3 regions of the Clostridium nitrophenolicum genome follow, and region 2 is predicted to be linked to each of the others. Evidence: a T-box and tRNA genes for the amino acid it is inferred to sense, from the RefSeq annotation. Region 2 holds a T-box; the other regions hold tRNA genes.
What was found. A T-box is a leader RNA that pairs with one kind of tRNA and senses whether it is charged. The one in region 2 lies ahead of asnS (asparagine--tRNA ligase), so its partner is inferred to be a tRNA-Asn.

Region 1: it encodes a tRNA-Asn, which carries the amino acid that the T-box ahead of asnS (asparagine--tRNA ligase) is inferred to sense. The anticodon was not compared.
Region 3: it encodes a tRNA-Asn, which carries the amino acid that the T-box ahead of asnS (asparagine--tRNA ligase) is inferred to sense. The anticodon was not compared.

Annotation. Positions count from the first base shown of each region.
Region 1 is NZ_AP042469.1:5,423,520-5,434,599, reverse strand. Features, by position in the region: rRNA gene ACZ5N4_RS25785 (16S ribosomal RNA) at 1-275, shown strand, start outside; rRNA gene ACZ5N4_RS25780 (23S ribosomal RNA) at 530-3,423, shown strand; rRNA gene rrf (5S ribosomal RNA) at 3,558-3,674, shown strand; tRNA gene ACZ5N4_RS25770 (tRNA-Ile) at 3,682-3,758, shown strand; tRNA gene ACZ5N4_RS25765 (tRNA-Ala) at 3,764-3,839, shown strand; rRNA gene ACZ5N4_RS25760 (16S ribosomal RNA) at 4,345-5,853, shown strand; tRNA gene ACZ5N4_RS25755 (tRNA-Ile) at 5,949-6,025, shown strand; rRNA gene ACZ5N4_RS25750 (23S ribosomal RNA) at 6,144-9,037, shown strand; rRNA gene rrf (5S ribosomal RNA) at 9,173-9,289, shown strand; tRNA gene ACZ5N4_RS25740 (tRNA-Asn) at 9,297-9,371, shown strand; gene fusA (elongation factor G) at 9,612-11,080, shown strand, end outside.
Region 2 is NZ_AP042469.1:5,544,742-5,555,821, reverse strand. Features, by position in the region: gene ACZ5N4_RS26340 (dUTP diphosphatase) at 12-497, opposite strand; gene hydF ([FeFe] hydrogenase H-cluster maturation GTPase HydF) at 766-1,959, opposite strand; gene ACZ5N4_RS26330 (TM1266 family iron-only hydrogenase system putative regulator) at 1,978-2,223, opposite strand; gene asnS (asparagine--tRNA ligase) at 2,471-3,862, opposite strand; T-box leader at 3,941-4,193, opposite strand; gene ACZ5N4_RS26320 (methylated-DNA--[protein]-cysteine S-methyltransferase) at 4,270-4,743, opposite strand; gene ACZ5N4_RS26315 (thiamine pyrophosphate-dependent enzyme) at 4,952-6,742, shown strand; gene ACZ5N4_RS26310 (indolepyruvate oxidoreductase subunit beta) at 6,755-7,324, shown strand; gene ACZ5N4_RS26305 (DUF4434 domain-containing protein) at 7,366-9,189, opposite strand; gene moaA (GTP 3',8-cyclase MoaA) at 9,399-10,370, opposite strand; gene ACZ5N4_RS26295 (XdhC family protein) at 10,448-11,080, opposite strand, start outside.
Region 3 is NZ_AP042469.1:343,447-354,526, reverse strand. Features, by position in the region: gene ACZ5N4_RS01635 (HD domain-containing phosphohydrolase) at 1-362, opposite strand, end outside; gene ACZ5N4_RS01630 (isocitrate/isopropylmalate dehydrogenase family protein) at 545-1,546, opposite strand; gene ACZ5N4_RS01625 (aconitate hydratase) at 1,565-3,487, opposite strand; gene ACZ5N4_RS01620 (2-isopropylmalate synthase) at 3,591-4,955, opposite strand; gene ACZ5N4_RS01615 (NADP-dependent glyceraldehyde-3-phosphate dehydrogenase) at 5,510-6,970, shown strand; gene ACZ5N4_RS01610 (lysophospholipid acyltransferase family protein) at 7,012-7,734, opposite strand; gene ACZ5N4_RS01605 (ComEC/Rec2 family competence protein) at 7,922-8,788, shown strand; tRNA gene ACZ5N4_RS01600 (tRNA-Asn) at 8,931-9,005, opposite strand; rRNA gene rrf (5S ribosomal RNA) at 9,013-9,129, opposite strand; rRNA gene ACZ5N4_RS01590 (23S ribosomal RNA) at 9,317-11,080, opposite strand, start outside.

The sequences.
Region 1 (11,080 bases), 120 kb from region 2:
TGATGTGGAGCAAAACTATAAAATTACCCTCAGTTCGGATTGTAGGCTGAAACTCGCCTACATGAAGCTGGAGTTGCTAGTAATCGCGAATCAGCATGTCGCGGTGAATACGTTCCCGGGCCTTGTACACACCGCCCGTCACACCATGAGAGCTGGCAACACCCGAAGTCCGTAGTCTAACCGTAAGGAAGACGCGGCCGAAGGTGGGGTTAGTGATTGGGGTGAAGTCGTAACAAGGTAGCCGTAGGAGAACCTGCGGCTGGATCACCTCCTTTCTAAGGAGTCGACAAGATAGGTAATTCTATCTTGAAGGTTTGTTTACACTCTGTTTAATCTTGAGGGATTATTTACCGGTTGATTTTAAATAATCAACATGATAAAATAAACCTCCAATTGTTCTTTGAAAATTGCACAGTGATATTAAATAAAAGTAAAGCTGAAGGTAAAACTACTTATTATATAAGTAAGTAACCTTTGTAGATTTATAACTAAGCAAAGAAAATTGATAGAAACCAATTTTCGGATGAATGGTCAAGCTACAAAGGGCGCATGGTGAATGCCTTGGCACCAGTAGTCGAAGAAGGACGTGATAAGCTGCGATAAGCTTCGGGTAGGCGCAAATAGCCTGTGATCCGAAGATTTCCGAATGGGGCAACCCACACTACTAACGTAGTGTACTGTAAACTGAATTCATAGGTTTATAGGGATATACCCGGGGAACTGAAACATCTAAGTACCCGGAGGAAGAGAAAGAAAAATCGATTTCCTAAGTAGCGGCGAGCGAAAGGGAAAGAGCCCAAACCAGGAACTTGTTCCTGGGGTTGCGGACAGATCATAAAAGTTGTAATTTCTTAATTGAAGAGAGCTGGAAGGCTCCGCCGTAGAAGGTAACAGCCCTGTAAGTGAAAAGAATAGCAACGAGATCTGCTCCAGAGTACCACGAGACACGTGAAACCTTGTGGGAAGCAGGGAGGACCACCTCCCAAGGCTAAATACTAACTGGTGACCGATAGTGAAGCAGTACCGTGAGGGAAAGGTGAAAAGAACCCCGGGAGGGGAGTGAAATAGAACCTGAAACCGTGTGTCCACAACCGGTCAAAGCACTTTTACGTGCGATGACGTGCTTTTTGTAGAACGAGCCAGCGAGTTACGATATGTAGCAAGGTTAAGCACTTAAGGTGCGCAGCCGAAGGGAAACCGAGTCTGAATAGGGCAATAAGTTGCATGTCGTAGACCCGAAACCGGGTGACCTATCCATGGACAGGTTGAAGCGGAAGTAAAATTCCGTGGAGGACCGAACCACGTTGGTGTTGAAAAACCATGGGATGAGCTGTGGATAGCGGAGAAATTCCAATCGAACTCGGAGATAGCTGGTTCTCCTCGAAATAGCTTTAGGGCTAGCGTTGAGAATGAGTAATGGAGGTAGAGCACTGAATGGGCTAGGGGCTGACAACAGTTACTGAACCCTATCAAACTCCGAATGCCATATACTTGAATCTCAGCAGTCAGACTACGAATGATAAGATCCGTGGTCAAAAGGGAAACAGCCCAGATCATCAGCTAAGGTCCCAAAGTGTAAGTTAAGTGGAAAAGGATGTGGGATTTCTAAGACAACTAGGATGTTGGCTTAGAAGCAGCCACTCATTCAAAGAGTGCGTAATAGCTCACTAGTCGAGAGATCCTGCGCCGAAGATGTCCGGGGCTAAAACTTACCACCGAAGCTATGGGCTCGAAAGAGCGGTAGAGGAGCTTCCTGTATGGATTGAAGTCGTACCGAAAGGAGCGGTGGACTGTACAGGAGTGAGTATGCTGGCATAAGTAGCGAGAAATAAGTGAGAATCTTATTGGTCGAAAACCTAAGGTTTCCTGAGGAAGGCTCGTCCGCTCAGGGTTAGTCGGGACCTAAGCCGAGGCCGAAAGGCGTAGGTGATGGACAATCGGTTGATATTCCGATACCGCCAACTGACGTTATTACAAATGGGATGACGCAGGAGGATAAGATGTGCGCACTATTGGATGTGCGTCTAAGCACTTAGACATGTTTAACAGGCAAATCCGTTAAACTTAGTTGAGGTGTGATGGGGAGCCCTTATGGGCGAAGTATCTGATTCCACGCTGCCAAGAAAAGTCTCTATGGAGGAAGTTGGTGCCCGTACCGCAAACCGACACAGGTAGGTGAGGAGAGAATCCTAAGACCAGCGGAAGAATTGTTGTCAAGGAACTCGGCAAATTGACCCCGTAAGTTAGCGATAAGGGGTGCCTACGCAAGTAGGTCGCAGAGAATAGGCCCAAGCAACTGTTTAGCAAAAACACAGGTCTCTGCTAAAGCGAAAGCTGATGTATAGGGGCTGACGCCTGCCCGGTGCTGGAAGGTTAAGGGGAACACTTAGCGCAAGCGAAGGTGTGAACTTAAGCCCCAGTAAACGGCGGCCGTAACTATAACGGTCCTAAGGTAGCGAAATTCCTTGTCGGGTAAGTTCCGACCCGCACGAATGGCGTAATGACTTGGGCACTGTCTCGACAACAAATCCGGCGAAATTGTAGTGCAAGTGAAGATGCTTGCTACCCGCGATTGGACGGAAAGACCCCGTAGAGCTTTACTGTAGCTTAGCATTGAGTTTCGGTATTGTCTGTACAGGATAGGTGGGAGACTGAGAAACAAGGGCGTCAGCCTTTGTGGAGTCATCCTTGGGATACCACCCTGACAGTACTGGGATTCTAACCGGCGGCCATGAATCTGGTCACGGGACATTGTTAGGTGGGCAGTTTGACTGGGGCGGTCGCCTCCTAAAAAGTAACGGAGGCGCCCAAAGGTTCCCTCAGAACGGTTGGAAATCGTTCGTAGAGTGCAAAGGCAGAAGGGAGCCTGACTGCGACACATACAAGTGGAGCAGGGACGAAAGTCGGGCTTAGTGATCCGGTGGTTCCTCGTGGGAGGGCCATCGCTCAACGGATAAAAGCTACCTCGGGGATAACAGGCTGATCTCCCCCAAGAGTCCACATCGACGGGGAGGTTTGGCACCTCGATGTCGGCTCGTCGCATCCTGGGGCTGAAGTAGGTCCCAAGGGTTGGGCTGTTCGCCCATTAAAGCGGCACGCGAGCTGGGTTCAGAACGTCGTGAGACAGTTCGGTCCCTATCCGTCGCGGGCGTAGGAAATTTGAGAGGAGCTGTCCTTAGTACGAGAGGACCGGGATGGACTGACCTCTGGTGCACCAGTTGTTCCGCCAGGAGCACAGCTGGGTAGCTATGTCGGGACGGGATAAACGCTGAAAGCATCTAAGCGTGAAGCCCACCTCAAGATTAGATTTCCCATAGCGTAAGCTAGTAAGACCCCTTGAAGAACACAAGGTTGATAGGTCAGAGGTGTAAGCATGGTAACATGTTCAGCTGACTGATACTAATAGGTCGAGGGCTTGACCAAATACATTCACTGTGCAATTTTCAGAGAACAAATGTGTAAATTACTCAATGTTCTCAAAAAAGTTTGATAAACACTAAAAAAGTGTTGACAAACCTAAGCGAATCCAGTATAATATAAAACTGTGATGAGTAATATCTGGTGATTATGACGTGAAGGTAACACCCGTTCCCATTCCGAACACGACGGTTAAGCTTCATAGTGCCGATGGTACTGCAGGGGAGACCCTGTGGAAGAGTAGGTCGTCGCCAGGTCAGATATGGATCTTTAGCTCAGTTGGTTAGAGCAACCGGCTCATAACCGGTTGGTCCGGGGTTCGAGTCCCTGAAGGTCCACCATTTATGGGGGTATAGCTCAGTTGGGAGAGCATCTGCCTTGCACGCAGAGGGTCAAGAGTTCGAATCTCTTTATCTCCACCATAAAAAAGAGTGATGTTTATCACTCTTTTTTTTATGTATTTAATGCTATCAGTTAAATTAACGTACATTTATTTTTCTATAAATATAGGTAGGAAGTATATTTATTAAGAGTATATCTATATAGTAAATAAGTAAATATATGATTGTCATATTTAAATTGCATAAGCATTATATTAGTTGTATATTTTGTATGTATAGATTTGTATAAAGAAACCATCTTATGAAATATAGTTTTTTGAAAAATGTTATTGACATAGAACTACTTATCGTGATATTATGTAAAAGTCGCTGAGAGACAACAATACAAGTATTAATAATAAAAAAAGTATTGACAAGGCTCCTAGCTTATGATAAACTTTAAAAGGTCGTTAAGAGAACGACATGATCCTTGAAAATTAAACAGAGGTTAAAAATCAAGATGATTTTTATTAAGTAAACTAAACCAGCAATTCTTTTGAACTACTTGTTAGTAGTCAAAAACAACAGTAATGAGCATTCAAACTTTTAAATTGAGAGTTTGATCCTGGCTCAGGACGAACGCTGGCGGCGTGCCTAACACATGCAAGTCGAGCGATGAAACCCTTCGGGGTGGATTAGCGGCGGACGGGTGAGTAACACGTGGGTAACCTGCCTCAAAGAGGGGGATAGCCTCCCGAAAGGGAGATTAATACCGCATAACATTAGTTTTTCGCATGGAGAACTAATTAAAGGAGTAATCCGCTTTGAGATGGACCCGCGGCGCATTAGCTAGTTGGTGAGGTAAAGGCTCACCAAGGCGACGATGCGTAGCCGACCTGAGAGGGTGATCGGCCACATTGGAACTGAGACACGGTCCAGACTCCTACGGGAGGCAGCAGTGGGGAATATTGCACAATGGGCGAAAGCCTGATGCAGCAACGCCGCGTGAGTGATGAAGGCCTTCGGGTTGTAAAGCTCTGTCTTTTGGGACGATAATGACGGTACCAAAGGAGGAAGCCACGGCTAACTACGTGCCAGCAGCCGCGGTAATACGTAGGTGGCGAGCGTTGTCCGGATTTACTGGGCGTAAAGGATGCGTAGGCGGATTTTTAAGTGAGATGTGAAATACCCGGGCTTAACTTGGGTGCTGCATTTCAAACTGGAAGTCTAGAGTGCGGGAGAGGAGAGTGGAATTCCTAGTGTAGCGGTGAAATGCGTAGAGATTAGGAAGAACACCAGTGGCGAAGGCGACTCTCTGGACCGTAACTGACGCTGAGGCATGAAAGCGTGGGTAGCAAACAGGATTAGATACCCTGGTAGTCCACGCCGTAAACGATGAGTACTAGGTGTAGGAGGTATCGACCCCTTCTGTGCCGCAGTTAACACAATAAGTACTCCGCCTGGGAAGTACGATCGCAAGATTAAAACTCAAAGGAATTGACGGGGGCCCGCACAAGCAGCGGAGCATGTGGTTTAATTCGAAGCAACGCGAAGAACCTTACCTAGACTTGACATCTCCTGAATTACTCGTAATGGAGGAAGCCCTTCGGGGCAGGAAGACAGGTGGTGCATGGTTGTCGTCAGCTCGTGTCGTGAGATGTTAGGTTAAGTCCTGCAACGAGCGCAACCCTTATCATTAGTTGCTACCATTAAGTTGAGCACTCTAGTGAGACTGCCCGGGTTAACCGGGAGGAAGGTGGGGATGACGTCAAATCATCATGCCCCTTATGTCTAGGGCTACACACGTGCTACAATGGGTAATACAAAGAGAAGCGATACAGTGATGTGGAGCAAAACTATAAAATTACCCTCAGTTCGGATTGTAGGCTGAAACTCGCCTACATGAAGCTGGAGTTGCTAGTAATCGCGAATCAGCATGTCGCGGTGAATACGTTCCCGGGCCTTGTACACACCGCCCGTCACACCATGAGAGCTGGCAACACCCGAAGTCCGTAGTCTAACCGTAAGGAAGACGCGGCCGAAGGTGGGGTTAGTGATTGGGGTGAAGTCGTAACAAGGTAGCCGTAGGAGAACCTGCGGCTGGATCACCTCCTTTCTAAGGAGTCGACAAAGTAGGTAATTCTACTTTGAAGGTTTGTTTACACTCTGTTTAATCTTGAGGGATTATCAATGAGATAATAACTCTTATAAGGGCTTATAGCTCAGCTGGTTAGAGCGCACGCCTGATAAGCGTGAGGTCGATGGTTCGAGTCCATTTAAGCCCACCAATTGTTCTTTGAAAATTGCACAGTGATATTAATAAAAGTAAAGCTGAAGGTATACAAATACCTTTGTAGATTTATAACTAAGCAAAGAAAATTGATAGAAACCAATTTTCGGATGAATGGTCAAGCTACAAAGGGCGCATGGTGAATGCCTTGGCACCAGTAGTCGAAGAAGGACGTGATAAGCTGCGATAAGCTTCGGGTAGGCGCAAATAGCCTGTGATCCGAAGATTTCCGAATGGGGCAACCCACACTACTAACGTAGTGTACTGTAAACTGAATTCATAGGTTTATAGGGATATACCCGGGGAACTGAAACATCTAAGTACCCGGAGGAAGAGAAAGAAAAATCGATTTCCTAAGTAGCGGCGAGCGAAAGGGAAAGAGCCCAAACCAGGAACTTGTTCCTGGGGTTGAGGACAGATCATAAAAGTTGTGATTTCTTAATTGAAGAGAGCTGGAAGGCTCCGCCGTAGAAGGTAACAGCCCTGTAAGTGAAAAGAATAGCAACGAGATCTGCTCCAGAGTACCACGAGACACGTGAAACCTTGTGGGAAGCAGGGAGGACCACCTCCCAAGGCTAAATACTAACTGGTGACCGATAGTGAAGCAGTACCGTGAGGGAAAGGTGAAAAGAACCCCGGGAGGGGAGTGAAATAGAACCTGAAACCGTGTGTCCACAACCGGTCAAAGCACTTTTACGTGCGATGACGTGCTTTTTGTAGAACGAGCCAGCGAGTTACGATATGTAGCAAGGTTAAGCACTTAAGGTGCGCAGCCGAAGGGAAACCGAGTCTGAATAGGGCAATAAGTTGCATGTCGTAGACCCGAAACCGGGTGACCTATCCATGGACAGGTTGAAGCGGAAGTAAAATTCCGTGGAGGACCGAACCACGTTGGTGTTGAAAAACCATGGGATGAGCTGTGGATAGCGGAGAAATTCCAATCGAACTCGGAGATAGCTGGTTCTCCTCGAAATAGCTTTAGGGCTAGCGTTGAGAATGAGTAATGGAGGTAGAGCACTGAATGGGCTAGGGGCTGACAACAGTTACTGAACCCTATCAAACTCCGAATGCCATATACTTGAATCTCAGCAGTCAGACTACGAATGATAAGATCCGTGGTCAAAAGGGAAACAGCCCAGATCATCAGCTAAGGTCCCAAAGTGTAAGTTAAGTGGAAAAGGATGTGGGATTTCTAAGACAACTAGGATGTTGGCTTAGAAGCAGCCACTCATTCAAAGAGTGCGTAATAGCTCACTAGTCGAGAGATCCTGCGCCGAAGATGTCCGGGGCTAAAACTTACCACCGAAGCTATGGGCTCGAAAGAGCGGTAGAGGAGCTTCCTGTATGGATTGAAGTCGTACCGAAAGGAGCGGTGGACTGTACAGGAGTGAGTATGCTGGCATAAGTAGCGAGAAATAAGTGAGAATCTTATTGGTCGAAAACCTAAGGTTTCCTGAGGAAGGCTCGTCCGCTCAGGGTTAGTCGGGACCTAAGCCGAGGCCGAAAGGCGTAGGTGATGGACAATCGGTTGATATTCCGATACCGCCAACTGACGTTATTACAAATGGGATGACGCAGGAGGATAAGATGTGCGCACTATTGGATGTGCGTCTAAGCACTTAGACATGTTTAACAGGCAAATCCGTTAAACTTAGTTGAGGTGTGATGGGGAGCCCTTATGGGCGAAGTATCTGATTCCACGCTGCCAAGAAAAGTCTCTATGGAGGAAGTTGGTGCCCGTACCGCAAACCGACACAGGTAGGTGAGGAGAGAATCCTAAGACCAGCGGAAGAATTGTTGTCAAGGAACTCGGCAAATTGACCCCGTAAGTTAGCGATAAGGGGTGCCTACGCAAGTAGGTCGCAGAGAATAGGCCCAAGCAACTGTTTAGCAAAAACACAGGTCTCTGCTAAAGCGAAAGCTGATGTATAGGGGCTGACGCCTGCCCGGTGCTGGAAGGTTAAGGGGAACACTTAGCGCAAGCGAAGGTGTGAACTTAAGCCCCAGTAAACGGCGGCCGTAACTATAACGGTCCTAAGGTAGCGAAATTCCTTGTCGGGTAAGTTCCGACCCGCACGAATGGCGTAATGACTTGGGCACTGTCTCGACAACAAATCCGGCGAAATTGTAGTGCAAGTGAAGATGCTTGCTACCCGCGATTGGACGGAAAGACCCCGTAGAGCTTTACTGTAGCTTAGCATTGAGTTTCGGTATTGTCTGTACAGGATAGGTGGGAGACTGAGAAACAAGGGCGTCAGCCTTTGTGGAGTCATCCTTGGGATACCACCCTGACAGTACTGGGATTCTAACCGGCGGCCATGAATCTGGTCACGGGACATTGTTAGGTGGGCAGTTTGACTGGGGCGGTCGCCTCCTAAAAAGTAACGGAGGCGCCCAAAGGTTCCCTCAGAACGGTTGGAAATCGTTCGTAGAGTGCAAAGGCAGAAGGGAGCCTGACTGCGACACATACAAGTGGAGCAGGGACGAAAGTCGGGCTTAGTGATCCGGTGGTTCCTCGTGGGAGGGCCATCGCTCAACGGATAAAAGCTACCTCGGGGATAACAGGCTGATCTCCCCCAAGAGTCCACATCGACGGGGAGGTTTGGCACCTCGATGTCGGCTCGTCGCATCCTGGGGCTGAAGTAGGTCCCAAGGGTTGGGCTGTTCGCCCATTAAAGCGGCACGCGAGCTGGGTTCAGAACGTCGTGAGACAGTTCGGTCCCTATCCGTCGCGGGCGTAGGAAATTTGAGAGGAGCTGTCCTTAGTACGAGAGGACCGGGATGGACTGACCTCTGGTGCACCAGTTGTTCCGCCAGGAGCACAGCTGGGTAGCTATGTCGGGACGGGATAAACGCTGAAAGCATCTAAGCGTGAAGCCCACCTCAAGATTAGATTTCCCATAGCGTAAGCTAGTAAGACCCCTTGAAGAACACAAGGTTGATAGGTCAGAGGTGTAAGCATGGTAACATGTTCAGCTGACTGATACTAATAGGTCGAGGGCTTGACCAAATACAATTCACTGTGCAATTTTCAGAGAACAAATGTGTAAATTACTCAATGTTCTCAAAAAAGTTTGATAAACACTAAAAAAGTGTTGACAAACCTAAGCGAATCCAGTATAATATAAAACTGTGATGAGTAATATCTGGTGATTATGACGTGAAGGTAACACCCGTTCCCATTCCGAACACGACGGTTAAGCTTCATAGTGCCGATGGTACTGCAGGGGAGACTCTGTGGAAGAGTAGGTCGTCGCCAGGTTAGATGTTCCGTGGTAGCTCAATGGTGGAGCATTCGGCTGTTAACCGAAGGGTTGGAGGTTCGAATCCTCTCCACGGAGCCATTTTTATTTTTTGTATATAATATTATTTGATTGAAAACACACTAGTTAAAGATAGCTAGTGTGTTTTTTTATGTTTTAGATAAAAAAGTTTTAATAATTCCCATATACGCGCATAAAATATGGAGTATATGGAAATATATATATAATCAAATAATTTAGAAAATTTCATAAACTTAAGAGGATTTTTAAATTAAAAATAGAATATATAATTAAGCTTAAAAGTAAGAGGGGGAATTGCTTATGAAAAACTATTCAACGAAAAATTTAAGAAATGTAGGAGTAATAGGTCACAGTGGCTCAGGAAAAACTACTTTAACGGAAGCAATACTTTATTATACTAAGGCTACAGATAGATTCGGAAAAATTGAAGAAGGAAATACTATTAGTGATTATGATGCTGAAGAAAAAAGAAGAAAGATATCTATATCTACTTCAGTAGCTCCATGTGAATGGGAGGATGTTAAAATAAATTTAATCGATATGCCAGGATATTTTGATTTTATAGGAGAAACATTTCAAGGACTAAGAGCAGCAGATGTGGCTATGATTGTTGTATCCGGAGTTTCTGGTATTCAAGTAGGCACAGAAAAATCTTGGGGATATGTGAATAAGTATAGATTACCTAGAGCATTATATGTAAACAAATTGGATAGAGAAAATTCCAATTTTGATAAAGTGCTATCAGGTTTAAAAGAAAAGTTTGGTATATCAATAGTGCCAGTTCAGTATCCAATAGGAAATGAAGAAAACTTTTCAGGAGTTATAAACGTTATTTCTAGAAAAGCTAGGATATTTGATAAAAAAACTCATCTTATGCATGAAGCAGATATACCTAATGAATTAATTGATAAGATAGATCAATGTAAAAATATGATTGTAGAAGCCGTAGCTGAAACTGATGAAGCTTTACTAGATAAGTATTTTAGTGAAGGGACTCTAAGCGATGAAGAAATATACAATGGGCTTATAAATGGTTGTGCTAAAGGCGAAATTACCCCTGTAATGTGTGGATCTGCATTTAGTGGTATTGGTATTGAAACATTACTGGAGGATATAGTAGAATGTTTCCCATCTCCTGCAAATGCAGAGCCATTGAAAGCTAAAGATTTAAAAAATGATTCTGAAAAGAGTATTAAATTTGATGAAAATGCGCCGCTATCAGCATTTGTATTTAAGACAATAGCAGATCCATTTGTTGGGAAGTTATCATTATTTAAAGTTATTACTGGTAAAATTAAATCGGACTCAACGGTATATAATGCTAACAAAGATAAAGCAGAGAAAATAGGAACAATGTATTTCTTGAAAGGTAAGTTGCAAACCCCTGTTAGTGAAATAATAGCTGGAGACATTGGTGCTGTTTCAAAATTACAATTCACAAGTACTGGGGATACACTATGCGATGTATCTAATCCAATAACCTTTGAAAATATAGAATTCCCCGAGCCATCAATGTCAATGGCTGTTTTACCAAAATCCAAAAATGATGAAGATAAAATTTCTAATGGATTAAATAAGTTATTAGAAGAAGACCCTACATTTAAGGTATCAAGAGACTTAGAGAATGCAGAGTCAATAGTTTCGGGATTAGGAGAAACACACCTAGATGTAATTGCATGTAAATTGAAAAGTAAGTTTGGGGCAGATGTAGTACTTCAAACACCAAAGGTACCTTATAGAGAAACAATTAAAAAGGTTGCTGATGTTCA
Region 2 (11,080 bases):
GACTTTTTATTTTAATATCCTTCAATCTGTCTTTTATGGTTAATAGAATTTTTTTCAATATAAGCTTCTTCAATCTCATCAATAGAAAATCCTAAGCTTTTACCGAGACTTAAAAAGTCTTCGAACAAGGTTAAGTAATGATCTCTAGAAGAAGAAACTATAAAGTCGTTTATATCTACATAAAGATTTAAGAATTGCGCAGTAATGTCATACTGAAGCTCTTTAGTTTCTATTTCAATATCATTAAACTGTTTTTCAAGACCTAGTGTCAATATAAAGTGAAGGCAATCAACATATTCCTCTAAAATAATACTTTTATTTGAAGGTCCCTTGTTACTCCAAAACTTAAAACATCGCGTTTCATTTGCAAGCTCGGCTATTTCTACCTGTAAGGCTAATATTTTTTTTGAAGTTAAAGATTTATTATCAAGTCCCCTCTGTTGTAAAATATGATTATCTAGGTTTTCTTGTAGTTTAAATAGTTTTGAGAAATTCATATAATAAGGCCGCCTTTCCATATCCTTATAATTAAATAAAATCGAAATAAAAAATTTTTAATAAGGGCTTATTCCTACCTATATATTTTAACGAAAAACGTTAAATATTGAAATAATACGTAATCGGTTACATAAAATTTTTTTAAAAATTTTAAAAAATTTATTACTTGACTATTATTATGTTATTATATATTAAAAATAAAAGCAGAAATACCAAATTTATGATTGGTAAATTTCTGCTTTTTAATAATAAATTAATTCTTAAATGTTATTTATAATATATTTTTGTCACTCTATCAAGAATACCATTGATGTGAGCAATAGCTGTCCCATAATTAGTTATAGGTATACCTTGCTCTGAGGCTCTTATAAGTCTAGACATAAACTGTTTTCTATTAAACATACAAGCTCCACAATGAATTATAAGCTTATAGTCAGATAAATCCTCTGGGAAATCTACACCTGCATTTACTGTTATATTTAACTCTCCACCAACTCTTTCTTTAAGCCAATTAGGAAGTTTTTCTCTTCCAATGTCATTTTTAAGAGCATGGTGGGTGCAAGCTTCTGCGATTAGAACCTTATCATTAGGCTTTAAGTTATCAATGGCCTTTGCACCTTTAATCAATATGTCCAAATCCCCTTTATATCTAGCCATAAGTATAGAAAAAGAAGTTAAAGAAACATCACTAGGTATTATTTCATTTACTTTCTTAAATACTTGAGAATCAGTAATTACTAAATCTGGTTTTGTGTTTAAGGATTGAAGAATATCAATAAGTTCAGAATCCTTAACTGTAAGTGCCAAAGCATCATTATCAAGTATATCCCTAATTACCTGCACTTGAGGAAGAATGAGCCTTCCTTTAGGAGCTTGAATATCTTGGGGAGCAACCACGATTACTTTATCCTTAGCCTTTAATATATCTCCTACTATAGTTGACTTTTCAAAATCAATAGGAGCATTAACTTGTATAAATTCTTTTAGTTTTCCTATGTTCTTTTTATCCTTTGCACTAACCTTTACAAAAGGTATATCAAAAGTGCTTTTTAAGTCTTCAACATTCATGTCAACTAGGTCTATTTTATTTATAACGCCTATGATAGGAATTTTTCTTTCTTTAAGTTCTTCAAACCATTCACGTTCAAGTGAAAAATCAGAGGAGTCAGATGTAAAAACTAACAAAGCTAAATCCGTTTTTTCCATGACGTCTTTTGTTTTCTTTACTCTAAGTTCTCCTATCTCGCCTGTGTCGTCAAGGCCTGCCGTATCTATAATTACAACAGGACCTATTGGTAAAAGCTCCATAGCCTTATATACAGGATCAGTAGTTGTTCCCGCAAAGTCAGATACAAGAGCAATATCTTGGCCAGTTAGAGAGTTTATTAAACTAGATTTGCCCGCATTTCTTCTACCGAAAATAGCTATATGCAGTCTATTAGCTTTAGGTGTATCTTGCATAATTATCCTCCTAAAATTTTATTTTTTAGTTATTGCTGATTTTACGTTTACGCCATCAATTTTTCCGAGTTTTCCTGTCATAGCACTTATTTCATCCGATGTGCCATCTACTATTAGTGAAATAACAGATAGATTTTTTTCTCTGTATGGAATTCCTAACCTTCCAACTATAATCTCTGCATGATAATGTAATATATCATTAACTTTTGAAGCGCTTTCGAGATTTTCTATTACAATACCAACAACGCCTATTCTTTTTTCCATAGCTTTACCTCCAAAACAAAAAAACTTTGGCAAAAGGCCAAAGATATTTACTAAGTATCCCTCCTTCCCTTTTGCTTAGAAAAATCCTTGCAATTAGGTCAAATAAAATTTTAAATTTCAAAAATCTAAAATAACGGAGTATTCCATTAAATCAGATTAATTATCTTAATTATAATTTTATATAATAAACATGTCAAATAATAAAAAATATGCGACACAGTTTTTTATGTCGCATATTTTTTATATATTAGAATTCAGCTGATCCAGTTGTTCTTGGAAATGGAATTACGTCTCTTATATTAGATATTCCTGTAATATACATTAGAATTCTTTCAAATCCAAGACCAAAGCCTGAATGTTTAGTTTCTCCATATTTTCTTAGTTCTAAATACCACCAATAATCTTGCTTATTTAGACCCATTTCTTCAATTCTCTTTTCAAGAACATCAAGGCGTTCTTCTCTTTGGCTTCCACCAACGATTTCACCAACTCCAGGTACTAATAAGTCTGCTGCAGCAACAGTTTTTCCATCCTCATTTAATCTCATATAGAATGCTTTGATATCCTTTGGATAATCTGTAACGAATATTGGCTTTTTAAATACTTTTTCAGTTAAGTATCTTTCATGTTCTGTTTGTAGGTCAATTCCCCATTCAACTGGATATTGAAATTGCTCACCACATTTTTCAAGAATATCAACAGCTTCAGTATAAGTTATTCTTCCAAAATCAGAATTAGCAACATTATTTAATCTATCCATTAATCCTTTATCGACGAATGAACTAAAGAACTCCATTTCTTCAGGTGCATTTGCTAATACGTATTTTATAACATATTTAACAAGACCTTCAGCCACATCCATATAATCTTTTAATTCAGCAAAAGCCATTTCAGGCTCAATCATCCAGAACTCAGCAGCATGTCTTGCTGTGTTTGAATTCTCTGCTCTGAATGTTGGTCCAAAGGTATAAACATTTCTAAAAGCAAGAGCCATACACTCTGCAGATAATTGACCACTTACAGTAAGATTAGTCTCTCTTCCAAAGAAGTCTTGAGAAAAATCTATATTTCCTTTATCATCCTTTGGAACATTTTGCATATCTAATGTAGTTAATCTAAACATTTCTCCAGCACCTTCACAGTCACTTCCTGTGATTATTGGAGTGTTAGCATATACAAAACCTTGTTCTTGGAAGAACTTATGAACTGCATAAGCAGCTATTGAACGAACTCTAAATACCGCTGAAAATGTATTACTTCTAGGTCTTAAATGTGCTATAGTTCTTAAATACTCAAGAGTGTGTCTCTTCTTTTGTAGAGGATAGTCTGAAGAAGAAGTTCCCTCTATTGATATTTTTTTTGCTTTAATTTCAAAAGGTTGTTTTGAATCTGGTGTAAGAACTACTGTACCCTCTACAGCTAGTGATGTACTAATAGGAAGCTTAGTGATCTCCTTAAAGTTATCTAAACTATCTTCAACCACTATTTGTACATTTTTAAAGAAGCTTCCATCGTTTACCTCAACAAAGCCAAAAGTTTTAGAATCCCTTACTGTTCTAACCCATCCTGAAATTTTTACATCTTTATCAGCGAATTTTTCACATTCTCTGTAAAGTTGTTTAACTAATGTTACTTCCATTTTATAAATCCTCCTTAATTTTTTATCATATTATGATATTTTACCCAAATATGTATAAATATAAAAGCCCTTCATCCACAAAGGGACGAAAGGCTTAAGTTCCGCGGTACCACCCAATTTGTCATAAATATGACCAACTTTAAAAAGCAAAAAATAAATGATTTTATGCTCACCAATTATAAGGTATTGGATACCTCTAAGCCTACTTTTACTTAAATTTCGGTTAGAAACTCAGAGATGTTCTTCCATACAGACTTGATTATTGATCTTTCACCATCATCAACTCGCTTTAAATAAGTTCTATATGTACTTTTCTCATCATAGTTTTAGATATTATGTTAAAATGATAATATTTTATCTTAAAATTATAATAGTTATAAAATTATATGTCAATAATTATTAGCTCGTTATTTTGCATCTTTAAAACTTTTCTCATGTTTTAACAGCCAATCCTTTCGCCATAGTCCGCCACCGTATCCAGTTAGATTCCCAGAACTTCCGATGACTCTGTGACAAGGGATAATTATACTTATTTTATTGTTATGGTTAGCACCACCTACAGCCCTTACAGCTTTTTCATTTCCTGTAGCTTTGGCTATATCTAAATAGGAGCATGTTTCTCCATAAGGTATATCTTGAAGTTTATCCCATACCTTTTTTCTAAATTCAGTTCCACTGATATTTAGTTTTAGTGAAAAATTCTTTCTAACACCTTTAAAATATTCATCAAGTTGATTAACACATTCAACTAAACAATCAGGAGTTTCAAAAGATGTTAAATCTTCTTCTATAAAGTATAAGGAAATAACACCATCATTATTGCCTTTAAGTTCTATAGTACCAATAGGAGATTTGTAATATGCAGCATACATTTTATCCATAATGTTCACCTAAATCAAAATAAATTTGTTATATTAATAGTTTATAATAAGGACAATGTAATTGTCTACATTAGTTTAAAATATTTTATTGATAATTAATAATCATTATGATATGATAATAAATGTTAACACATAAGGAATATTTTTCAATTATGTTTTAGTAATATATATTTACATAATGAACATAAACTAAATGGGGGTGTTATTATTGAACGAAAAAGTTGTTTTAACAGGAAATCAGGCAATAAGTAGAGGATTTTGGGAAGCAGGGGGCATGGTAGCCTCAAGTTATCCAGGATCACCGACAGTAGAGATACTAGAATCTTTAAAGAACTATCCCGAAATTTACTGTGAATGGGGAACAAATGAAAAGGTTGCATTTGAAGTAGCCATGGGAGGAAGCTTTGCTGGAGCTAGAAGCATGGTATCTATGAAGCATGTTGGTATAAACATAGCGGCAGATCCATTCATGACATTTACACAAATAAAGACTAAGGGAGGATTTATATTAGTAGTAGGTGATGATCCTGGACTTACAAGTTCACAAAATGAACAAGATAGTAGGTTTTGGGCAAAGTATGCTAATATACCTGTATTTGAACCATCTAATCCACAAGAAGCTAAAGATTTTGTTAAAATTGGTCTAAATATCAGTGAAACCTTTAATACGCCTGTATTATTAAAGATGACTAGCAGGCTATGCCACTGTAGAGGAATTGTAGAACTATCTGATAGAGAAGAGAAGGAAATAGAAGGATTTGTTGCAGAACAATCAAGGTATTGTATGCTTCCTCCGCATGCTAATAAACAACAATACTTTATGAAGGAAAGAATAAAAAAGCTTAAAGCATTTAATAATGAACTAGACCTAAATACATTAGATGAAGTTGAAGGTTCAGATACCTTAATTATTAGTAGTGGTATGCCTTATGAGTGTTTGAAGGAGTTGAATGCTAAAGCTTCTATTCTAAAGCTTGCAATGGTATGGCCATTACCTATAGAAAAAATTAAAAATCTAAGCAATAAGTACAGACAAATAGTTGTAATTGAAGAGCTCATGCCATATATAGAGGAAGCTTTAAAAATAAATGGAATAGAGGTTAAGGGAAAAGAATATTTTTCATTTACCGGCGAGCTTAATATAGATGAAATACGAAAAGGCTTAGAAAAGCTAGACATTATATCAAAAGCAGATGTTAACGAAACAGATGTTGAGTCTGAAGAAATTCCACCAAGAACGCCTATGCTATGTTCAGGATGTCCTCATAGGCCAATATTCCACATTCTGAAGATGGCTAACGCTACTGTCATGGGAGATATAGGCTGCTATTCACTTGGTATATTAGAGCCTTTTGAGGTTCATAAAACTAATATAAGTATGGGAGCTTCCTTAGGAAATGCTTTAGGAGTTGCAGTAGCTCAGAATAGATCAGGGAAGAAAAAGCCAATAGTTGCTACAATTGGTGACGGAACCTTTTTTCACTCTGGAATGACAGGAATGCTTCAACTAGCTAAAACTAAAGAGAATATTACTGTTATTGTAATGGATAACAGAACCACTGCAATGACTGGAGGTCAAGAGACGCTTACAACTGGAGAGTACTTTAAAGATAGAGATAGCTATAGTATAAGTATTCCAGAAGTATTAAAAGCTTTTGGCATAAAGGATGTTACAATAGTAGATCAGTTTAAATATAAGGAAACTAAAGAAGCAATACATGCTGCATTGAAAAGAGAAGGATTATCCGTAATTGTTACAACTAGACCATGTGCTTTAAACTTTAAAATAAAACAACCTCACTTCTACGTTGATGAAAATATATGCATAAGCTGTAGAAGTTGCATTAGAACTAACTGTCCGCCAATATCCATGAAGCAATATCCAGGTAAGGATAAGAAAAATTCTTATATCAATCCGGATATGTGTGTAGGATGTTCTGTTTGTTCACAGGTATGCCCAGTAGGAGCTATAAAAAGAAGTTCAGAGGCAAATAGTTAAGGGGGGATAGTCATGAGTATAACAAATATATTGATTAGCGGAGTTGGAGGTCAAGGACTTGTTGTTGCAACTAAGATATTAGCCGAAACTGCTTTTAGAGAAGGATACGATATCAGAACTAGTGATGTGATTGGGCTTTCTCAGAGAGGGGGCATGGTTTGGGGAAGTGTAAGATTTGGTGAAAAAGTTTATTCTCCAATCATACCAAAGGGCGAAGGCGACATATTGGTAGCTATGGAAAAGCTTGAAGGACTAAGATGGGTAAAAAGCTTAAGAAATGGAGCTAAGGTTATAATAAATGATGAGGTAATATTCCCTAATAGGGTATTAATTGAAAAAGAAGAATACCCTGAGAATATAGAAGATAAAGTTAAGAGTAAAGGTCTAGATGTAATTCCTATAGAGGCTAATAAAATAGCAAAAGATTCAGGGAATATAAAGACTGCAAATATAGTATTGCTAGGATGCTTATCAAAACTTTTGCCTTTTAAAGAGGAAAGTTGGATTGAAGTGATTAAAAATAATGTCCCTAAAAGTACTATAGATGTGAATATAAAAGCATTTAAGCAAGGTAGAGCTTAATATACAGGGGTATGTCAATCTATGTTGACATACCCCTGTATTTAATTGCTGCGTACTTCAAATTCATCTATAAATGTGTAAGTGAAAGGAGTTGTAAAGGAAGAAAGTCTTATAAACCTTGCGGATATTGGTTTATCTAAAGTTAAATATATTTTATATTTAGAACCACTGCGTTCTGAAAATGGGATTGTAGGGATTCTTAAAAGACCTACCGGCTGAAAGCTTATCCCATCACTAGAAACTGCAATTGATGCTTTAGAAGGCAGCTGAACCCAAGGGATTGGCTCTCTTAAGTAGCTTACCGCAAATTGCTGTGTATCTATTATTTTACCTAGATCTATAGTAACATCAATAGGATCATTATACCAACCTACAAAAGATTTATCTTTGTTAGAGTTTTTACTTGAATAGATTCCATCTGTAAGTTTTTTAGAATTTGTATCATTATAAATATAGTCTGGTGCAGGAAAAGTTGTATAAGTACAGTTTGTGGAAAGCAATTTAATTAAAGGCTTATCAGGGTTTGCACTAACTTTAATAGGGTTAGAAGCATCGGAAAGATTCCCTGAAAAGTCAAAGGATTTTACCTCATAGCTATATGAGGTTATGTTGCTTTCTAAAAGAGGTCTGTCCGTATAACTCATGCAAAGGCCCTTTAAGTCTCCACCATATTTTCTTTGTGATATTGTGCTAAAAATTAGCGTTCCATTGCGATACACATTGTAGCCGCAGATATCTTTAGTATCTTTAGGTTCAGTCCATGAAAGCGCAAATTCATTTTTATTTATAGTTTCTACAGTTAAGTTCTGAGGTTTGCTAGGTTTATGGACTGGAAGAACTCCATTTTTCACATACTTGTAATAAGCATTTTGAAAACCATCGTTAATATTGTTAGGACTATAGTAATGGCTATAAGAAAAACAAACTATGTTATCAACGCAAGGACTTACTAGCTTTAACTGTTTAATAAAGCGATTTAATGGAGCACTTGAATTATTTACATAATCAAAAGTTTCAACATTCGCCCAAAATAAAAGACCAGGTTTGGTATCTACAGCCTTCTTGAGAGCGGTAAACCAAGAATTAGATTCATCGATGTTTATACGGCCACTTCCAACAGAATCTTGAACACAGAAAATATCGCCTTTTGTTAGGTCCGTATGTGCAAATAAGTATGACCAGTTATCAGCATATTCTTTAGGAGTACTGCAGGATGAATTCATAAAAGGAGATAATAAAATAGGTAGACGTTCATTTTTATCTTTTAAATGCCTTAGGTTAATATTTAATGCATTAGATAAAACGCTAAACTGATTAGTATTGGCAAACTTAGCGTTGTCTACTTCGTATGGAAAGTACCAACCATAAAAGGCCTTTGGATATTTAGAGTGGTACTTAACATATAATTCATCAGATACTTGATTTATTTTTTGCATTTGCGCATAAAGCCACTCCGGGTCATCACCAGATTTCTGCCACCAGTCACTGTTAAAGTAAGTGTCTACGAAAACTTTTATTCCTAACTCCTCAGCGTTTTTTAAACAAAGATCAATAGGATCTGTTTGTCCATAAATTTTTGTAAATCCAGATATAGTGCTATTGTAAACAGATTTTGTTTCACTTCCACTAGAGAAAGAAACACCGGTAATGATAAGAAAGTGCATTTTATTTTGCTTCAAATATTGAAGCTCGCTTTTCCATTTTGAATCATCCCAATTTTGAGTAAGATCTAATTGAATGAAAGTTCCATCTGATATTGGGTAACTTTTATAAGATCTAATCGGACTATTAATATAGATGAATATAAATATGCCAACAATAAATACTATAGAGCTTAGCTTTACTATTGCTTTTCTATTTAACATAATTATTTATAAAGTTCCTTTCTATATAATTATTAATAGTAAGTAAATGATATAATAATTATAAGCGTTTATAGGTGATAACTCAAATTTAAGCTATCTAAATTATACATATATTTAAAAATGATATAACATAAAAAGAGTGAACATTCCGTCCACTCTTTTTATGGTTTTATTCAGCTAATGCTATTACTTCTACTTCAACTAAAGCATTAGCCTCCGATCTGATACATTAATCTATTGTCGGAGGCACTATCATTATCATTAAATTTATGTCTTATAGGCTTATTAAAAATATCCCTCATAATTACTTCTTTTAATTCAGCATCAGATATACCATTTCTAATTAAACTCCTTAAATCTGTTCCTGAATTCCAATGAAGACATTGTTTTAAAAAACCTTCAGAGGTTAGGCGGATTCTATTACAGTTTTCGCAAAAGGAATGACTCATAGCACTTATAAATCCTATTTTCCCTATCCCTTTTTCAGTTTTAAAATATGAAGCAGGGCCTTCATGGCTAGTTATATTATCACAGGCCGTTAAAGAAGAGTTTTTTGAAATAATATTTTTTAGTTGTTGAGTGGATATAGATTTAAAACTTTTACCTTCACCTATAGGCATAAGTTCTATAAACCTAACATCTATAGGATTATTTTCTGTAATAGCAACAAAATCCATAATTTCATTACTATTAAAGCCCTCCATAATGACAGTATTTATTTTAACCTTTAAACCTTTATCTACGGCAAAATTTAAAGAATCAATTACGCTCTTTAGGTCACCACCACGAGTTATATTACTGTATACATCTTCCTTTAGAGTATCTAAGCTAATATTAACTCTATCAAGGCCAGCTTTAATTAGAGGGGTTAGATACTGAGCTAAAAGTATTCCATTAGTAGTAATACAGACTTCATTTATGTTAGGTAAAGATTTTATATCCTTTATAAGATCCACAATACCTTCTCTTATAAGAGGTTCTCCTCCAGTTATTCTTACCTTTGACATACCTAGTTCGGAGGTCAACTTGACGATTCTATAAATCTCATCAAGCTTCAGCAGGTTGGATTCAGGCATAAACTTTATTCCTTTATTCGGCATACAATACATGCATCTTAGGTTACATCTATCTGTTACTGAAATTCTAAGGTAATTTATATTTCTCCCGCATTTATCTAGCACTATATCCACCTCCTTTTATATTTGTATTAGCTATAATAAAGCTAAAAGCTATTATAATCTCATTAAAGTAAACATAATTATATTTTTATATTTTTTAAGTCTTTAAAATGATTCAATGAACCTTTATTTTTTATAAGTAATATTTCACTTAAAATGCTAAGAGCTATTTCTTCTGGCTTTTCTGAAGCTATATTTAGCCCCATTGGTGCAAACACCTTTTGTAGCTCTTCTTTAGGAATTCCAGCATTAATTAAGTTTTGCATTATAAAAAGTATTTTTTTAGTGCTTCCAATCATTCCAACATAGGCAGCGCCCTTAGATACTGAAGCCATAAGCGCATCACTGTCGGACCTATGACCTTTTGTAACTATGGTTACATAAGTATTTTCATTAAATTTGTAATTAGATAAAGTATCACCTATATTGCCTATAATAATCTCATCTGCATCATCAAATACTGTGCTATTTGCAAATTCTTCTCTATCATCAAAAATCACTGTATAAAAGCCTAATATTTTTCCTAATTTATGAAGTTGTTGCCCTATATGACCAGCACCAGCTATAAGCAGTTTAGGGCTAGGGGTAAAAACTTTTATAAAGCCTTTAATTTGACCGCCACACTGTGCATCTAGACCACCTTTTTCATTTAATATATATTCAAAATTACTATCTTCGCTCTGGGCAATACATTCTATAGCTTTAAGAATGAC
Region 3 (11,080 bases), 570 kb from region 2:
TGTTTTGGATCGTAGGCCTTTATATATTTTAATTTATCAGATGTATCTAAAATAGCAAACATATGAATTCTTGAATTTTCTAATGAACTATAATTAAAGTTACTTGTTATATATTTTTCAGATAAGTTTTTTGTAAACTCTAATGTATCATCCCATGCAGCATATTCTGCAGATATAACATTTAAGTTATTTTTGCTATCACTAAGTAGATACTGTACACGTTTTATATCTTGTAAAATAGCCTGTTTTTCTTGGTGTTTTATATTACCTAAAATATAATAGTAAGATGCCGCACAACCTCCGGATATCAATAACACCAAAAGTATCAGTAAAATTACACGTACTTTATTATTAATTTTCAATACAGACACTCCACCTTCTATAATTAAAGTTGCCACTATTGATTATATTCAATATTATATATTAATTTACAACTTTATGAAACCTACTGCATAAAATTATAAACTTCAATTTACTCACAAGTTGTTTTATGAAAAGACACAAAAGAGCCTTATCTTAATTCTATAAGATAAGACTCTTTTGCTTATTTCATTTCTTTTATAATTGCCTCAGTAAATTCTGATGTCCCTGCATTTCCTCCAAGGTCTGGAGTTACATGCCTACCGTCTCTTACAACTTTCTCAATAGCTTTTTCTATTTTCGCCGCTGCATCAAATTCTCCTATATGCTTAAGCATCATTATACCTGATAAAACTGCTGCTATTGGGTTGGATTTGTTCATTCCTGCAATATCTGGAGCAGAACCGTGTGCCGGTTCAAACACTGCACCATTTTCTCCTATATTTGCTCCTGGAACCATTCCTAATCCCCCAACAAGCCCTGCCGCCATATCAGAAAGTATATCACCATATAGATTAGGCATTACAAGTACATCATATTTTTCCGGATCTAAAACAAGCTTCATACTCATTGCATCTACAATAACATCTTCAAATTCTATATCACTGTATTCCTTAGCTATGTTTCTTGCACACTTTAGAAAAAGACCATCGGACAACTTCATTATATTAGCTTTATGAACAGCTGAAACCTTTTTTCTATTGTTCTTTCTAGCATATTCAAATGCCGCTCTTACTATTCTGTCACTTGCTTTTTTAGAAATAATTTTTATACTTTCCGCTATTTCATCACTTACCATATGCTCTATCCCTGCATATAAATCCTCTGTATTTTCTCTAAAAATAACTAAATCTACATTTTCATATCTTGATTTTATTCCAGCATAAGTCTTTATAGGTCTTATATTGGAATAAAGATTTAATGTTTGTCTTAATGTAACATTTACGCTTTTAAAACCTTTTCCAACAGGAGTAGTTACCGGACCTTTTAGTGCCACTTTATTTCTTTTTATACTTTCTAAAACATATTCAGGAAGAGGTGTTCCAAACTCTTCTATAACTTCTTCTCCAGCCTTTACCACATCCCACTCTATATTTGCTCCAGAAGCATCAATAATTTTTCTTGCCGCTTCTATTACCTCTGGACCTATTCCATCTCCTGGTATAAGTGTAACTTTATAATCCATAAAATCGCCTCCAAAAATTTACTGACCAATCTTAACTAGGTTAAGCAATCCGCCTGCTTTTATCATTTTCTTTTGTCTATCTGTAATATTTAACAACATTCTATACTCTTCACACTTACTCTTATTCTTAACAACAATTATTCCTTTATCTACTTGCTCAACTGCATTTTCAATCAAAATTTCATCCATATCCTTTATCTTATTGTAGTCACCCTCATTCTCAAATACAAGAGGCATAATACCGTTATTTATAAGGTTAGCCATGTGTATTCTAGCAAAAGACTTAGCAAGTACAGCTTTTATTCCAAGATATAATGGTGCTAAAGCCGCGTGCTCTCTACTTGATCCCTGCCCATAGTTATCTCCACCAACTATAAAACCACCACCATATTGTTTAGCTTTACTTGGAAAGTCTTTATCACATGGTGTTAAACAATACTCTGAAAGATAAGGAACATTTGATCTATAAGGTAAAAGCTTAGCATTTGAAGGCATAATATGATCTGTAGTTATATTATCTCCAACCTTAGTTAATACCTTTCCTTCTACTATACTTTCCAATGCTTTTGCCTTAGGGAATGGTTTTATATTAGGTCCTCTAACTACTTCTACGTCTTCACCTTCTACTGCCGGAGGAACTATTAAATTATCATTTATAATGAATTCCTTTGGCATCTCTATATCAAAAGCTTCTCCCAGTTTTCTTGGATCTGCTATATAACCTTTTAACGCAGAAACAGCTGCAATTTCAGGACTAACTAGATAAACATTAGCAGATGTTGTACCAGATCTTCCCTCAAAGTTTCTATTAGAAGTTCTAAGAGATACCCCATTTGTAGCAGGTGATTGTCCCATGCCTATACAGAAGCCACAAGCTGACTCTAAAATTCTTGCTCCTGCATCAATCATTGTAGCCAAAGCCCCATTTTTAGCAAGCATATTTAAAACTTGCTTTGATCCTGGTGCAATAACTAATGATACCCTTTCATTGACAGTCTTTCCTTCTAATATTTTAGCTACCCTCATCATATCTGCATAGGATGAATTTGTACAACTTCCTATACATACCTGATCTACTTTTATATCTTTCAATGAAGCAGCCGATACAACATTATCAGGACTATGAGGACATGCTACTAGCGGCTCTAATTCTGATAAATCTATTGTTACTTCTTCATCATATACAGCATCTTCATCAGCCTTTAATTCTATGAAATCTTTCTCTCTGCCCTGCGCTTTTAAAAACTCATATGTTACATCATCACTTGGAAATAATGATGTTGTTGCTCCAAGCTCAGCACCCATATTGGTTATAGTAGCTCTTTGTGGTACAGATAGAGTTTTAATTCCATCCCCACAGTATTCGAATACTTTTCCTACTCCACCTTTAACAGTAAGCCTTCTTAAAAGCTCTAATATAATATCCTTAGCAGATACCCAATCTCTTAACTTTCCTATTAGGTTTACTTTAACCACTTTAGGCATACTAATGTAATATTCTCCGCCGCCCATAGCAACAGCAACATCAAGCCCGCCTGCTCCCATAGCAAGCATTCCTATTCCACCACCTGTAGGTGTGTGACTATCTGAACCTAAAAGAGTATCTCCCGGAACACCAAATCTCTCTAAATTTACTTGATGGCATATTCCATTACCAGGCTTCGAAAAATATATTCCGTGTTTTTTAGCTACGCTTTGAATATATAAGTGGTCATCTGCATTTTCTGGACCTGATTGAAGTACATTATGATCAATATAAGCAACTGATCTTTTTGTTTTCACCTTGTCTATCCCCAACGCCTCAAATTGTAGGTATGCCATTGTCCCAGTTGAATCTTGAGTTAAGGTTTGATCTATTTGTATGGCAATTTCTTTACCAGCAACCATTTCACCTTTTAGTAGGTGATTTTTAATTATTTTTTGAGCAACATTTAATCCCATTACTACTCCTCCATCCAAAGTTTGTTACTACATCTTCAATTTTTATATCCTGAATTGCAGTTACTACATATAAGTTAACTGACCGCCTAGTAACCCTATAGTATTAGCTTGCTCTATTCTTTTCATTTATTTCAGGCATTATCCTATCCACCAATAATTCTAATTCATTGTTACCAATAATAGTTGTTCTACCCTCTGCATATTGCTCATCTACCCATTCCTTCATCTCAGCTACTCTTGGATCTTTTTTATTAATCTTATCTCCATCTTTTAATCTATAATAAGTATTAATCCAAGCAGCAATTCCCGCAAGTCCTGAATATTGGTTAACTGCGACTACTACTGGTCTTCCAAGTATCTTATCTGTATCAAATATATTATATATTTCTTCATCTTTGAGTATTCCATCTGCATGTATACCAGCTCTTGTTACATTAAACTGACTTCCTACAAAAGGAGTTCTTGGTGGTATATCATATTTCATTTCCTTAGCAAAATACTCTGCTAATTCTGTTATAACATTAAGCTTCATGTTTCCGGTTGTACCTTTTAACTGTGCGTATTCAAATATCATAGATTCTAGCGGACAATTTCCTGTTCTTTCTCCTATTCCTAAAAGTGATGTATTTATTGAGGAGGCGCCATAAAGCCATGCTGTAGTTGAATTACTTACTACTGCATAAAAATCGTTATGACCATGCCATTCTATACACTCTGAAGGAACACCACAGTTTGTTCTAAGTCCATGAATAAGTCCTTGTACACTTCTTGGAAGTGCTGTACCACCGTATGGAACACCAAGTCCTAAAGTATCACAAACCCTTACTTTTATAGGAACATTCGCTTCTTTTGAAAGTTCCATAAGTCTATTTACAAAAGGCACTACAAATCCATAAAAATCAGCCCTAGTTATATCTTCTAAATGACATCTTGGACGTATACCACTTTTTAATGCTTCTTCAACGATAGACAAATACATATCCATAGCTTTTTGTCTTGATACATTTAGCTTTTTAAATATATGATAATCTGAGCAAGACATAAGCATACCAGTTTCTTTTATCCCCATCTCTTTTACTAACTTAAAATCTTCCTTATTAGCTCTTATCCATGATGTTACTTCTGGAAATTTATATCCTCTTTCCATACAAACTTGTGCCGCTCTTCTATCTTTTTCTGTATATAAGAAAAACTCAGTTTGTTTAATTATTCCTGAATTATTATCTAATTCATGAAGATAATCAAATATTCTTATAATCTGTTCAGCAGCATAAGGCGGCATGGATTGTTGTCCATCTCTAAAGGTAGTGTCTGTGATCCATATATTTTCAGGTAAATCCATAGGAACCTGTATTTGATTGAAAGCCACCTTAGGAACATCAGAATAAGGGAATATATCTTTATAAAGATTTGGAACATCTACATCCTGTAAATAATGCTCATATGAAGATTTTTTTATAATACTCATGTTTATCCTCCTTAACCTCAAACATATTGGACTAATATTTAAAAATCCTATTTTGAATGATATCCATTCAAAAATTGCATTAATGCTATCTGTGAATATTTTTATTTCTGTTAGTAATTATTCTGTTTATTTGTATATTTATTAATTTTATCTAGTAACTTCAATATATATTAGCATATTTATGCCTATATTGTAACATTTCCATTTTATATTGGCAAATAAAAATTTTTATATTATTGTAATTTTAGTTCGTCATTTTTTCACATTTAGCTTTTTTACTTAAAAATAGGACCTTTTTGCTTTGAAATTGGCACCATGTATTGTTATTGACTTATTTTCATATATCATTACTATTAAACTCTTCCTACAATATACTTCAAAAACCTTTATCTTTTTTTAATTTTTTATCAATACTATTAAAAATAAGTTCTAAAAATCAAAAAATCTTCAATCGTAAAAAGCTATAAATTGTAATATTTTTTTTATTTAAGCTTAAACTAAAACATATATTTATCATTTATTTATCATTTATTTAATATATGGAGATGAAATTTATGTTTGAAAATATAAAAGAAGGTCTAGTCTATAAGAATCTTTTCAATGGGGAATGGATTAAATCTAGAAGTGAATCAATCATAGATGTGCACTCTCCAGTTAACGGCGATGTTATTGGAAAAGTGCAGGCTATGACAAAAGATGAAATTGATAAAACCATAGAAAACTCTAAAAGAGCACAAAAAGACTGGTCAGAAAAACCTATAAACGAAAGAGCTGCTGTATTGCATGAATGCGCAAACCTTTTAGAGGAAAACATATCTGTATTATCAGATTTTCTTCAGAAAGAGATTGCAAAAAATAAAAGTTCTGCAATATCTGAAGTGAAAAGAACTGCAAGCTTTATAAGATTTACTGCAGACGAGGCAAAACACATGGAAGGTGAAACTATAACAGGAGATAATTTTCCTGGATTTAAAAAGAATAAAGTATCCTTTGTTCATAGGATTCCTTTGGGTACAGTATTGGCTATTTCTCCATTTAACTACCCGATAAATCTTTCTGTATCAAAAATTGCCCCTGCCTTAGCAGCAGGAAACAGTGTAATACTGAAACCTCCCAGCCAGGGTTCTATAAGTGCTTTGTACGTTGCTGAAATATTTAATAAAGCTGGAATACCAAAAGGTGTACTAAACACAGTAACAGGTAAGGGCTCTGAAATAGGAGACTATATCGTTACTCATCCTGGAATTGACTTTATAAATTTTACAGGGAGCACAGAGGTAGGTAAGCATATAGCAGTAATTGCAGGTATGGTACCTATGCTTATGGAACTTGGTGGGAAAGATGCTGCTATTGTGCTTGAGGATTCAGACTTAAGAGATGCGGCAAAGGATATAGTTGCAGGTGCTTATATATATTCTGGTCAAAGATGCACAGCAATTAAGCGGGTTCTTGCTATAAATAATATCTCTGATAAACTTGCAGAACTTATGCTAGAGGAAATAAAAAAACTTAAAGTTGGAATGCCAGAAGATGACTGCGAAGTAACCCCTCTTATTAATAGTTCTTCTGCAGATTTTGTTCAGGAATTAATAGATGATGCCTTGAGAAAAGGCGCAAAATTACTTACCGGTAATAAACGAGAAAAAAACTTAATGTATCCTACTCTACTTGACAATGTTACTACAGATATGCGCATTGCTTGGGAAGAACCTTTTGGTCCAGTTTTGCCGATACTACGAGTACAAAGCGTTGACGAGGCCATAGAAATTGCTAATAAATCTCAGTATGGTCTACAATCTTCTGTCTTTACTAAAAACATAGATTATGCTTTTCACGTTTCAAGTAAGTTAGAAGTCGGTACTGTCCAAATTAATGATAAGACTGAGAGAGGGCCTGATCACTTTCCATTCTTAGGTGTTAAAGCTTCTGGTATGGGTACTCAAGGAATAAGATATAGTATTGAATCCATGACTAGAAAAAAAGTTATTGTACTTAACATCCATGAATTTTCCTAATAAACTCTGGTGAAATTTTTGAGTTTAAATCATCTACTAATTTAAGTAGATGATTTAATATTATTTACAATAATTTTTCTTACATCTTCAGCAAGACTATTTTGCTGTTCTTTTGACAGTTCTTTTGGATATATAGGTTTTTCTATAGTAATTCTAACTTTTCTTTCACTCTTACCATATTCACTATTTCTTTCTAGTAACTTATAGCTTCCATCAATAGTAACCGGTACCACAGGAACCCCTGCCTTTAAAGCTAGTTTCATGCTTCCCTTTTTAAATTCACCTACTGTTAGTCCCTTACTTCTAGTGCCCTCTGGAAAGATAACCATACTATGTCCTTTTTTAAGTATTTCTACTCCTTCATTCATGGACTTCATAGATTCCCGTATATTGTTTCTATCTATGAATATACAGTTTATCTGTTTCATCCAGTAACTAAAAGTTTTAAATTTAAGAAGTTCCTTTTTAGCAATAAAACCTACTGGTCTGTCAAGTATATTTAAAAAAATCGGTATATCAAAATTTCCTTGATGATTTGATACATAAAGACATGTTTCTTCAGTAATATTTTCTTTTCCTACTACTTCAACATTAGCATGTACTTTATTTAGTACATGATTGCTCCACTCTTCAACAGTTTTATTTATATATTGCTGAACATCTTCCTCAGTACCATGCTTTTTTAACTTTTCTAACTTAAACTTTTGTAATAGGGTCTTGCCCATGTAAATTGAAAAATCTAAATAAAATAAAAATGTTTCCATGAATAAAATTTCTCTCCTTCAGTTAAAATCTTTCCACATCTATATAATGTTATATTATAGCACATTGTTCTCATGATAGCTAATTACTCAATAGGCAAGCTTATAATCAAGACTTTCTCTTTACTTATTCATATAAAATGTTAAACTTATGTTTGTACTACAAATTTATGAAAGGAGATGTATTAGTTTGAAGCGTTTTAAATCCCATTTAAAAACCATAACTGCGCTTTTATTATCAGTATTTATATTCGCTGCATGTAGTAATTCTAATCCAACTGGGGGTACTTCAAATGCAGATACTAAAAATTCTATAAAAATAAGTTACATAGATGTTGGACAAGGAGATAGTGCTTTAATACAAGTTAATGGTAAGAACTTGCTTATTGATGCTGGAACAAACGAAAGCACTAATAAGTTGATCTCTTACCTAGATAAGCAAAACATAAAGAAGCTCGACTATGTAGTTGCTACTCATCCTCACGAAGATCATATAGGGGGAATGGATACTGTAATAAAAAAATATGATATTGGAGAATTTTATGCTCCAAAAAAGCTAGCAAATACTAAAACCTTCGAAAGTATGATGAATGCACTAAAATCTAAAAACTTAAAGATAAATGTTGCTAAGGCTGGAGTTAACTTAGATTTAGGCAAAAATGTAAAATGCGAAATGATTGCTCCTAATGCTGATAACTACGAGGATGTTAACAATTACTCAGCTGTCATCAAAATAACCTATGGTAATTCAAAATTTCTATTTACAGGAGATGCTGAAAAGCTAAGTGAAAAAGAAATATTGAACAAGAACTATGATATATCCGCTGATGTCCTTAAGGTAGGCCATCACGGAAGTTCCTCATCCTCATCAAAACCATTTTTAGATAAGGTTACACCTAAAATAGCTATAATAAGCTGTGGTAAAAATAATGACTATGGACATCCTCATCGTGAAACAATGAATGAGCTAACCAAAAGAAAAATTCAAGTATATAGAACGGATGTAGATGGAACTATTGTACTAAGAAGTGATGGAAATAAAATAATAAAACAATAAAAAATGAAAGGAAAGTCAACTGTGACTTTCCTTTTATTTTAATTATTTTAATTTTATCTTATAATATTATTTCTAATTATAAAAGACTGTCTATAAAAACAGTCTTATCGCTTTAGATTTACAAAATTTCAAAAAATAAAAATGGCTCCGTGGAGAGGATTCGAACCTCCAACCCTTCGGTTAACAGCCGAATGCTCCACCATTGAGCTACCACGGAACGCTTTACCTGGCGACGACCTACTCTTCCACAGGGTCTCCCCTGCAGTACCATTGGCACTGTGAAGCTTAACCTTCGTGTTCGGAATGGGAACGGGTGTTACCTTCACGTCATTACCACCAGATCTACAAAAATTGCTATAAGCTTCGCATTACTTCGTCAGCTCCCTCCCTGTGGTACTCATTTACAGATCAGTAAACTCTGTTCCTCGCTCAGTCGCTTCCTTGTACTACTCGCTTCTATCAATTTTTAGTTGTTACTTTTTGTGTTCAGAAACTATTGTTCTCTGAAAATTGCACAGTGAATTGTATTTGGTCAAGCCCTCGACCTATTAGTATCAGTCAGCTGAACATGTTACCATGCTTACACCTCTGACCTATCAACCTTGTGTTCTTCAAGGGGTCTTACTAGCTTACGCTATGGGAAATCTAATCTTGAGGTGGGCTTCACGCTTAGATGCTTTCAGCGTTTATCCCGTCCCGACATAGCTACCCAGCTGTGCTCCTGGCGGAACAACTGGTGCACCAGAGGTCAGTCCATCCCGGTCCTCTCGTACTAAGGACAGCTCCTCTCAAATTTCCTACGCCCGCGACGGATAGGGACCGAACTGTCTCACGACGTTCTGAACCCAGCTCGCGTGCCGCTTTAATGGGCGAACAGCCCAACCCTTGGGACCTACTTCAGCCCCAGGATGCGACGAGCCGACATCGAGGTGCCAAACCTCCCCGTCGATGTGGACTCTTGGGGGAGATCAGCCTGTTATCCCCGAGGTAGCTTTTATCCGTTGAGCGATGGCCCTCCCACGAGGAACCACCGGATCACTAAGCCCGACTTTCGTCCCTGCTCCACTTGTATGTGTCGCAGTCAGGCTCCCTTCTGCCTTTGCACTCTACGAACGATTTCCAACCGTTCTGAGGGAACCTTTGGGCGCCTCCGTTACTTTTTAGGAGGCGACCGCCCCAGTCAAACTGCCCACCTAACAATGTCCCGTGACCAGATTCATGGCCACCGGTTAGAATCCCAGTACTGTCAGGGTGGTATCCCAAGGATGACTCCACAAAGGCTGACGCCCTTGTTTCTCAGTCTCCCACCTATCCTGTACAGACAATACCGAAACTCAATGCTAAGCTACAGTAAAGCTCTACGGGGTCTTTCCGTCCAATCGCGGGTAGCAAGCATCTTCACTTGCACTACAATTTCGCCGGATTTGTTGTCGAGACAGTGCCCAAGTCATTACGCCATTCGTGCGGGTCGGAACTTACCCGACAAGGAATTTCGCTACCTTAGGACCGTTATAGTTACGGCCGCCGTTTACTGGGGCTTAAGTTCACACCTTCGCTTGCGCTAAGTGTTCCCCTTAACCTTCCAGCACCGGGCAGGCGTCAGCCCCTATACATCAGCTTTCGCTTTAGCAGAGACCTGTGTTTTTGCTAAACAGTTGCTTGGGCCTATTCTCTGCGACCTACTTGCGTAGGCACCCCTTATCGCTAACTTACGGGGTCAATTTGCCGAGTTCCTTGACAACAATTCTTCCGCTGGTCTTAGGATTCTCTCCTCACCTACCTGTGTCGGTTTGCGGTACGGGCACCAACTTCCTCCATAGAGACTTTTCTTGGCAGCGTGGAATCAGATACTTCGCCCATAAGGGCTCCCCATCACGTCTCAGCTAATACAGGCGGATTTGCCTATCCTGTATACCTAAACGCTTAGACGCACATCCAATAGTGCGCACATCTTATCCTCCTGCGTCATCCCATTTGTAATAACGTCAGTTGGCGGTATCGGAATATCAACCGATTGTCCATCACCTACGCCTTTCGGCCTCGGCTTAGGTCCCGACTAACCCTGAGCGGACGAGCCTTCCTCAGGAAACCTTAGGTTTTCGACCAATAAGATTCTCACTTATTTCTCGCTACTTATGCCAGCATACTCACTCCTGTACAGTCCACCGCTCCTTTCGGTACGACTTCAATCCATACAGGAAGCTCCTCTACCGCTCTTTCGAGCCCATAGCTTCGGTGGTAAGTTTTAGCCCCGGACATCTTCGGCGCAGGATCTCTCGACTAGTGAGCTAT